DNA from 4 places in the Shinella sp. AETb1-6 genome. Region 1 is predicted to be linked to each of the others. Evidence: predicted binding sites of a transcription regulator. Region 1 holds the regulator's gene; each other region holds the start of a gene.
What was found. The regulator LexA, encoded in region 1, represses DNA repair genes until DNA is damaged. The targets are predictions, from matches to a motif close to TGTTCNNNNTGTGTTCNG.
Positions count from the first base shown of each region.

Region 1 (2,202 bases):
TGGCGGAACCGGCGACGAAGAAGGCTGCTGCCGAGACTGAGAGGAAACGACCGCGCCGCAAGGCGGACAGGAAGAAGGCGAAGGACGCGATGACGGAGGCTATCGCGGCGGCACGACAGGCGCAAACGTTCGTCTGCGAGGCGAAGGCCTTCTGTGCTGCCGTTTCCCCCAGCGGCTGGACGATCGTCACGCTTCAGGACACGGCCTTTCTGGGCACGGCCTGCGACACGGCCGATCTCGTCGTCGTACCCTTCGCCCTGCGGCTGGACAACTGCCGCTCGGGTGCGAGGCTTGTGACCGCGCGTCATCTGCGCCGAACGGGGGCTTTGGAAATCACGCCGCCGCTCGACGATCCCGCCGCAAGCCTCGGCGGCGCGACCAACATGCCGGCCGTGGAAACCGTGGTGCGCGCCTGGTCCCGGCACCGCACCTATGACTGGCGCAGCGATACATTCGAAACGGCAGCCGCAGCGCCGCCGGCAGAGATTGAAACCAACGAGGCCGATCGCTCGCCGCCGCAACTCCCGTGAAGCCAATCAAGCGGCAAGCTTCCCGGTTGGCAGCGATCGTAGAGGTTGGCAGCGATCTTAGAAAAGGCCGAATGACAGGAGGCAATCACAACCGCATAGCACCGGGCAAAGCGAGAGGAGCCTTAACCTGCCACGATCCATCATACCCGAACTGTGCGTTCCACACCCAATACGACGCTCACGACCCGCTATGCTGTCCAACGCCGCTCAGTGATACCGTCGTATAAGCCCGACGAGCTTCCCCTGAATCTTGACCCGGTCGGGGCCGAAGATCCGGGTCTCATAAGCCGGGTTCGCGGCTTCAAGTGCGATAGACGCGCCCTTGCGGCGGAAGCGCTTCAGCGTCGCCTCTTCGTCATCGACGAGAGCAACGATGATTTCACCGGGATTGGCGGTACTGGCATTGCGGATGATGACCGTGTCGCCATCGAGAATGCCGGCCTCGATCATCGAATCGCCCTTGACCTCCAGCGCATAGTGATCGCCGTTGCCGATCATTTCGGCCGGGACGGTGATCTCGTGCGTGTTGTTCTGGATGGCCGAGATCGGAACACCGGCGGCGATACGGCCCATGACCGGAACGGACACGGACGACGACATGGTCGGCTGCGGTGCGACGGGCTTGGATGGCGTTACGGCGGGGGGCTGCTTGCCGAGGCTGCCTTCGATGACCGACGGCGAAAATCCGCGACGCGGCTGGAGGCTGGGCGAATAGGCCTCCGGAAGCTTGATCACCTCGAGCGCGCGCGCCCGATTCGGCAGGCGGCGGATGAAGCCCCGTTCCTCGAGCGCCGTGATGAGGCGGTGGATGCCCGACTTCGAGGCAAGATCCAAGGCATCCTTCATCTCGTCAAAAGACGGAGGAATGCCGGATTCCTTCATACGCTCGTGAATGAACAGGAGCAGTTCCTGTTGTTTGCGCGTCAGCATGGCCTCTCCAGCGAGAATCGTGAAACAAATCCAGAACAGACACTATCCGTTCCACATGTGTTCCGCAAGGGCCTGCGGGCACAATAATGCCACTCAGGCCGCGGGTTCCCTGAGAACGAGGACGTCGCAGAGCGCGCCGGGTTCCTCTGCCGGCGCATGCGGCGGGCGGATCAGCAACCCCTCGGATTCGGCGAAGATCTTCATCATCGATGAATCCTGCTTCTCGAAGGGCGTGACCAAGAGACCGCCGTCCGGGCCGCGCTGAAGTCGCGCACGAATGTAATCCTGCCGGCGGTCGTTCTGCTTGAGCGGCACGGCGGCGGCGGCCTGGCGCATCCGGTTCATCGCGGGCAGGCGCGCGAGTTTGCGGACCAGCGGCTCCAGATAGAGATAGGAACAGACAAGGCTGGAAACGGGATTGCCGGGCAGGCCGATCACCTGGATATCGCCGAGGCGGCCGACCATCAGCGGCTTGCCCGGGCGCATGGCGATGCGCCAGAAATCGAGTGCCATGCCGGCCTCGCCGAGCACGGGCTGAACGAGATCGAAATCGCCGACGGATGCGCCACCGAGCGTCACCAACACGTCGATGTCCGTTTCCAGTCCCCGGCGCACGGCATCCAATATGGCCTGCTTGTCGTCTCTCACGATGCCCAGGTCTATCACCTCTGCGCCGGCTTCGCGCGCGATGGCCGCGACGCCGAAGCTGTTGGAGGCGATGATCTGGCTTGCACCGGGCGTT
Region 1 covers NZ_WUMM01000012.1:116,897-119,098, reverse strand. Annotated here, with positions in the region: gene GR158_RS19940 (ComEC/Rec2 family competence protein) at 1-530, shown strand, start outside; gene lexA (transcriptional repressor LexA) at 738-1,460, opposite strand; gene glp (gephyrin-like molybdotransferase Glp) at 1,554-2,202, opposite strand, start outside.

Region 2 (2,202 bases), on a different contig from region 1:
ACCACCATCTGGAAGAGCAGGCGCACGAAGGTGATCTCGGTGGCCGGCACGGCGGTGACGGCGAGCTTGGCGAAGATATCGATGACCGGGGACACCAGCACCGAGAGAACCATGAGGAAGAGGCCGAGGCTGACCTCGTTGCGCAACGGCATTACGGCAGACGTGCTCATGCGGCTTCGGGGCTCCGGCGCTTGGTCTCCGCCACGCGCCGGCACCAGCCGGCAAAGGCGTCCACGGCCGGGTCGCGCAGGGGCGCAATCTCGTTCAGCGTCTCGTGGCGCATGCCGGGATAGACTGTTGTCGTCACGTCCTCAAGCCGCGATTTTTCAAGTCGCGCTGCGAAGGCGCGCGTCGCCTTGCCGTTCTCCGTCGCCGGATCCTCACCGCCGCCGACCAGGTGGATCGGCAGGGATTTCGGCAGGCGGCCGAGCCCTTCGGCGGACGCATCGGCGAAGGTGACGGCGAAAATGTCGAGCCACATCGAGACATTCACATCGAAGCCGCAGAGCGGATCGGCGATATAGGCATCCACCGCGGCGGCATCGTGCGACAGCCAGTCGAAGGGCGTGCGCGCGCCGGCGATGCGCTTGCCCCAGGCGCCGAAGGTGAGGCGGGGCAGGATGCCGCTCGGCACATCGGACCCCTTCAGCATGCGCTCCGCGGCCAGCACGACCTGCGCGACCCGCCCGGCCAGCCCCGGCTCCAGGTTGGAATTCCACACGGCCAGCGCATCGATATCGCCGGGACGCGCCTCGGCATAGGCGAGCGCCAGCAGGCCGCCCATGGAGTGGCCGAACAGCACGACGGGCAGGCCCGGATGCCGGCCGATGGCCAGGTCGCGGACCGCGCGCATATCCTCCAGCACGCGGTCGATGCCGTTCTTCGGCGCGAACTGGCCGCGCGGCGCATCGCGCGCCGTTGTATGGCCGTGGCCGCGATGATCGTGTGCATAGACATGGAATGCCTCGTCCGCCATGCGCGTCGCGAAGGCGTCATAGCGGGCGCTGTGTTCGGCAAGGCCGTGGCTCAGGAGCAGGATGCCGCGCGGCTTGCCGCGCGCCGGCGCATGGCGCAGCGCAAGCGTCGCACCGCTCGGGCTGTTGAGCGTCTGGACTTCGGAAAACACGGCCATTCCTCCCGTTTGTCTAGAGGTCAACGTGATTTGCGCAGGAAAGACAATGGGATGCGACGTGTATTTTCGTCAACGCTCGCGTTTATCGCGATTTTCATTCTCTGGGGTTGCATTTTCATGATTTTTGGTTGCATATGATCTTGTTTTGTTCTCATCAAGGGAGCCCGTCATGAAGACGATCGTCGCCTTGCCTGTTCAGGCCGCATTATCCCTGTTCATCGCCTGCCTTCTGGTTTTCGCGCCGGCCGCCGCATGGGCGCAATCCGTGCCCGCCAAGGGCGGCACGCGAGAGGTCCTGTCCGTCGGCTGGCAGGCCGGCTATTGCGCGGCGCGGCCGAAGAGCAAGGGCTGCATCGGGTTTTCGGCTTCCACCGGAGCGGCGCAACGCTTCTCGCTGGTCGGCCGTTTCCAGCCGCGCAAGAGCTATTGCGGCGTCGAGGCCGCGCTCACGCAGAAGGCGAAAAAGGGGACATGGACCGATCTGCCCGAGGTCACGCTCGCATCGGCGACCAGAGACCGCCTTACGGCCGCCATGCCGGCCGTGCGATCCGGTTTCGACCGCAGGCTTTGGCTGAAGAGCGGCAGCTGCGTCGCGGCGTCGGCGGAAGCCTATTATGCCCGGTCGCTGGACCTGCTCGACCAGCTCAACGCATCGCCGGTGCTGACGGTCTTTGCCGGCAAGGCCGGCGGCACGGTCACGCTGGCGGAGGTGCGCAAGGCCTTCGATGCCGCCTTCGGCTCAGGCGCCGGCGAACGTGTGCGCCTGACCTGCCGCAAGACCGGCAACCGCACCGTGGTCACCGGCCTGACCATCGGTATCGCGGCCGGCGAGGGGGCGCTTCCAGCGCTGATCGCAGACGCCAAGCCCACGACGTCGCGGTGCACGGAGGGTTGGACGGGCGCGGCGACGGCCGACAGGGCGGTCCTGCAATAGACGCCGGCCGATCGCATGGGGCTGTATGCGCTGGCTTCAAGAGATTGCCGCGGGCGGATAATTCGCCTACATAGCGGGCAAATTTGTCCGACCCGGAGCGCGTTTGCATGGCACGTCAATTCATTTATCACATGTC
Region 2 covers NZ_WUMM01000001.1:340,095-342,296, reverse strand. Annotated here, with positions in the region: gene GR158_RS01600 (DMT family transporter) at 1-170, opposite strand, end outside; gene GR158_RS01595 (alpha/beta hydrolase) at 167-1,126, opposite strand; gene GR158_RS01590 (ribonuclease) at 1,302-2,066, shown strand; gene ettA (energy-dependent translational throttle protein EttA) at 2,174-2,202, shown strand, end outside.
Region 2: a site for LexA is predicted at 1,268-1,285, ahead of GR158_RS01590 (ribonuclease). Genes of this name have one in related genera too.

Region 3 (2,202 bases), on a different contig from region 1:
GGAAGGCCTGAAACCGCGGGCATGCGCGAGAACTGAAGGCTTTTATCGTCCGGCCCGGCACCTGTCCAGACACGAAGAAACCGGCCCTTCGCGAAGAAAGGCCGGTTTTCCGTCGTTTTCCGAAAGCGTTGCGGGAAGACTACATGTTCGCCGCGTCGTCGGCATCGTTCGGATCGGGACCGCCGTTTTCCAGGAAGCGATCGGCGATGAGACCGGCATTCTGACGCAGCGACGTCTCGATCTCGCGCGCGAGGTCCGGGTTGTCACGCAGGAACGTCTTGGCGTTCTCGCGGCCCTGGCCGAGACGCTGGCTGTTGTAGGAGAACCAGGCACCCGACTTTTCGACGATGCCGGCCTTGACGCCGAGATCGATGAGCTCGCCGGTCTTGGAAACGCCCTCGCCATACATGATGTCGAATTCGACCTGCTTGAAGGGCGGCGCCATCTTGTTCTTGACGACCTTGACGCGGGTCTGGTTGCCGATCACCTCGTCACGCTCCTTCACCGCACCGATGCGGCGAATATCGAGACGCACGGAGGCATAGAACTTCAGGGCGTTGCCACCCGTCGTCACTTCCGGCGAACCGTAGACGACGCCGATCTTCATGCGGATCTGGTTGATGAAGATGACCATCGTGTTGGATTTGGAGATGGAGGCCGTCAGCTTGCGCAGCGCCTGGCTCATCAGGCGGGCCTGAAGCCCCGGCAGGCTTTCGCCCATCTCGCCTTCGATTTCGGCGCGCGGCGTGAGTGCCGCGACCGAATCGACCACCAGCACGTCGATGGCGCCGGAACGGACCAGCGTATCGGTGATTTCCAGCGCCTGCTCACCGGTATCCGGCTGCGAAATGAGGAGGTTCTCCAGGTCCACGCCGAGCTTGCGGGCATAGACCGGATCCAGTGCGTGCTCGGCGTCCACGAAGGCGCAGATGCCGCCCTTCTTCTGCGCCTCGGCGATGGTCTGCAGTGCCAGCGTCGTCTTGCCCGAGCTTTCCGGCCCGTAGATTTCGATGATGCGCCCCTTGGGCAGGCCGCCGATGCCGAGCGCCACATCCAGGCTGAGCGAGCCGGTCGAAACCGTCTCGATCTCCACCACGCTGTCCTTGCCGCCGAGCTTCATGATGGAGCCCTTGCCGAACGAGCGCTCGATCTGGGAGAGAGCCGCTTCGAGTGCCTTGCTTTTATCCACTGTTTTATCCTCTACGAGCCGCAAACTGTTCTGTGCCATTTTGTCCACCTTTAGGTTATTGAAGCAAGACAGGCAACGAACCCGCCGATGAAAGCTATGTACACATTTTGTTCTCTTTTTGCAAGGACCGTTCATCCATTTGAGTGAATTGGCAAATCAGACGTGTGTTCTACTTTCGTTTCAAGTGGATGATCGTGGATTGAAAACAACGGTTTGACCGCCCTGCAACCTGCCTGGGACGGACGAATCGGCATGCGGATGCGAAGGACTGTGATGACGGACAGAACGATACTGGTGATGGGCGGCGCCCATGTGGACAGGCGCGGGCGCATTGCCGGCGAGACGGTGCCCGGCGCCAGCAATCCGGGCGGGTGGTTCGTGGAAGCGGGCGGCGGCGCCTTCAATGCGGCGCGCAATCTCGCCCGGCTCGGCCGCCGCGTGCGGCTGGTCTCGCCGCGTGGCGGCGACACGGACGGCGAGATCGTCGCGGCCGCCGCACAGGCGGCGGGCGTCGAGGACACGCCCTTCACCTTTCTCGACCGCGCGACCCCGAGCTACACGGCGATCATCGAGCGCGACGGCAACCTCGTCATCGCGCTGGCCGACATGGAGCTTTACCGGCTGTTTTCGCCGCGCCGGCTGCAACAGCGCGCCATGCGCGAGGCGATTGCCGAAGCGGGCGCCCTGCTGACCGATGCCAACCTGCCGGCGGAAACGCTGGAGGCGATGGCGGCGATGGCGCGGGAAGCCGGCATTCCGCTTGCCGCCATCGCCATTTCGCCGGCCAAGGTCGTGCGCCTTGGAAAAACCCTGCCCGCCCTCGCCTTCCTGTTTATGAACGAGGCGGAGGCGCGCACGCTCTGCGGCGCCAGCCCGGAAAACCCGGCCGACTGGCCCGACGCGCTGCGCGCCGTCGGCCTTCGCGCCGGCGTGGTCACGCGCGGCGGCAGAGGCGTCATCGCCTTTGACGAGAAGCGTGCCGCTTCGGTGGTACCGCCGGCCATACCGGCGCT
Region 3 covers NZ_WUMM01000001.1:6,040-8,241, forward strand. Annotated here, with positions in the region: gene recA (recombinase RecA) at 140-1,228, opposite strand; gene GR158_RS00030 (carbohydrate kinase family protein) at 1,463-2,202, shown strand, end outside.
Region 3: a site for LexA is predicted at 1,287-1,304, ahead of recA (recombinase RecA). Genes of this name have one in related genera too.

Region 4 (2,202 bases), on a different contig from region 1:
GCACGCGGCTTGCCGCCATCGGCGGTCTCGATCAAGACCTGACGCAGCTCCGCCTTGTTGGCATCGACCCAGGCCTTCGCTTCCTCCGGCGTGACCAGCGCCCAGAAGGCGGCGATTTCGCCGTGGGTGGCAAAACCCAGCCGTTCCAGCGCGCTGCGGCAGGCCCAGTCGATGAAGACGTCATGCTCGACTGCGGGTTCATGGTGGTGCTGCGGCAGGACACGCTCGGCGAGATCATAGACCTTCTGGAAATTCTCGCGCCGCGCGATGGCCAGCTTGCCGGTGTGCCAGAGATATTCGAGCGCCGTCTTGTTCGGATGCCAGTTCCACCAGCCGCCGGACTTGTGATCCTCCACCTTGAGGTCGCGCGACATCACCGCCCCGCTTTCTGCGATGCGCCGGTAGGTCTCCTCGAAAGTCGCGTCGAACCCCTCGCCCTGCCATTTGCGCCAGTTCGCCAGGATGGACGCTTCCTTGCGGCGGAAACGATGCTTCCAGTAGCGGAAGAAGGCGCTGGGAATGATGGAGGCGTCATGCGTCCAGTGCTCGAAGAGCTCGCCATCCTTCTCCAGGAGTTCGGCAAGGTGCTCGCGCCGGTAGGTCTGGTTGCGCGAGAAGAGGATCTGGTGATGCGCCCGTTCGACGGTGGCGATGCTGTCCACCTGCACGAAACCGATATCGTGGATGAGCTGAAGCAGCCCCGTCTTGCCCAGCGCACGGCCGGGCGGGCTGCTCAGCCCCTGTCGCGAAAGGAAGATGCGCCGGGCCTCGGCATTGGAAAGCAGAATCGTCATGGCCGGATCATAGACACATATTCCCTGTTTGTTCCACCCGGTTTTCTTTGCGCCCCGTCATGTTATAGGTCCCGTCGACTTTCGCGAACCGGGAACCTGCTCTTGGACATCGTCTTTTCCGCCGCCACGGTGGCCTATGGCGCGCGCATCGCGCTCCAGCCGCTGACGCTCACGCTGTCCGAACGGCGCATCGGCGTCGTCGGCCTCAACGGATCGGGCAAGACCACCATGGCGCGGCTGATCAACGGCCTCGTCAAGCCGACCGCCGGCACGGTGACGGTCGACGGGCTCGACACCGTTACGGACGAAGTGGCGGCGCGCGGAAAGACCGGCTTCATCTTCCAGAACCCGCAACACCAGATGATCCTGCCGATCCTTGCCGAGGACATCGCCTTCGGGCTGAAGAACCGCAAGCTCAGCAAGGCGGAGATCGCCGGGAAGACCGACGCCATCCTTTCCCGCTTCGGCATTTCGCATCTCGCCCGCCGGCGCGTGCATGAGCTTTCCGGCGGCGAGACGCAGCTTGGCGCCATTGCCAGCGTGCTCGTCACCGGGCCCGACCTGCTGATCCTCGACGAGCCGACCAACCAGCTCGACCTGAAGAACCGCGGGCTGATCGAGCGCACCATCGCCGGCCTGCCCGAACAGGTGCTCGTCATCAGCCACGACCTCGCTTTGCTCGAAAGCTTCGACCGCGTGCTGGTGTTCCACGAAGGCCGGCTTGCCGCCGATGATACGCCGTCGAACGCCATCGCCGCCTACCGGAATCTGGCCTCATGCTGAACGGGCTCGACATCGAGGGCAACTCGCCGCTGCACCGCCTGCCGGTGCGCGGCAAGCTCATCCTGCTGTTTACCGCCGCGATCCTGCTCCTGCTGATCTCGGATTTGCGTATTCTCGTGCCCGCGATGGCGCTGGCCGCCCTTCTTTACCTCTCGACCGGCATCGGGCTTGGGGAAGCCTTCCGACGCACGCGCTTCGTGCTGTTCACGGTGCTGCTCGTCGCACTCGCGAACTATCTGTTCCATTCGTTGCACGAGGCGCTCGTCGTGTTCTGCCGGCTGTCGGCGCTGGTGTTGCTGGCCGCCGCGGTGACGGCGACGACGGGCATTTCCGCCTTCATGGACGAGATCACGCGGCTGATTACCCCGCTCGAACGCTTCGGCTTCGTGCGGGCGGCCGATGTCAGTCTGGCGGTGGGCCTCGTCATCCGCTTCGTGCCGGAAATCTTCGCGCGCTACGGCGAGATTGCCGATGCGCACAGGGCGCGCGGCCTGCGTGTGCGGCCGCTTACGGTGCTCGTCCCGCTGATCATCCTGACGCTGAAGGATGCCGACACGATCGCCATGGCGATTGACGCCCGCGGTTTTCGGCGGCACTAAACCTTCTCTTTACCGTTTTTGGGGAT
Region 4 covers NZ_WUMM01000004.1:157,015-159,216, reverse strand. Annotated here, with positions in the region: gene GR158_RS08545 (winged helix-turn-helix domain-containing protein) at 1-794, opposite strand, end outside; gene GR158_RS08540 (energy-coupling factor ABC transporter ATP-binding protein) at 897-1,577, shown strand; gene GR158_RS08535 (energy-coupling factor transporter transmembrane protein EcfT) at 1,571-2,176, shown strand.
Region 4: a site for LexA is predicted at 813-830, ahead of GR158_RS08540 (energy-coupling factor ABC transporter ATP-binding protein). Genes of this name have one in related genera too.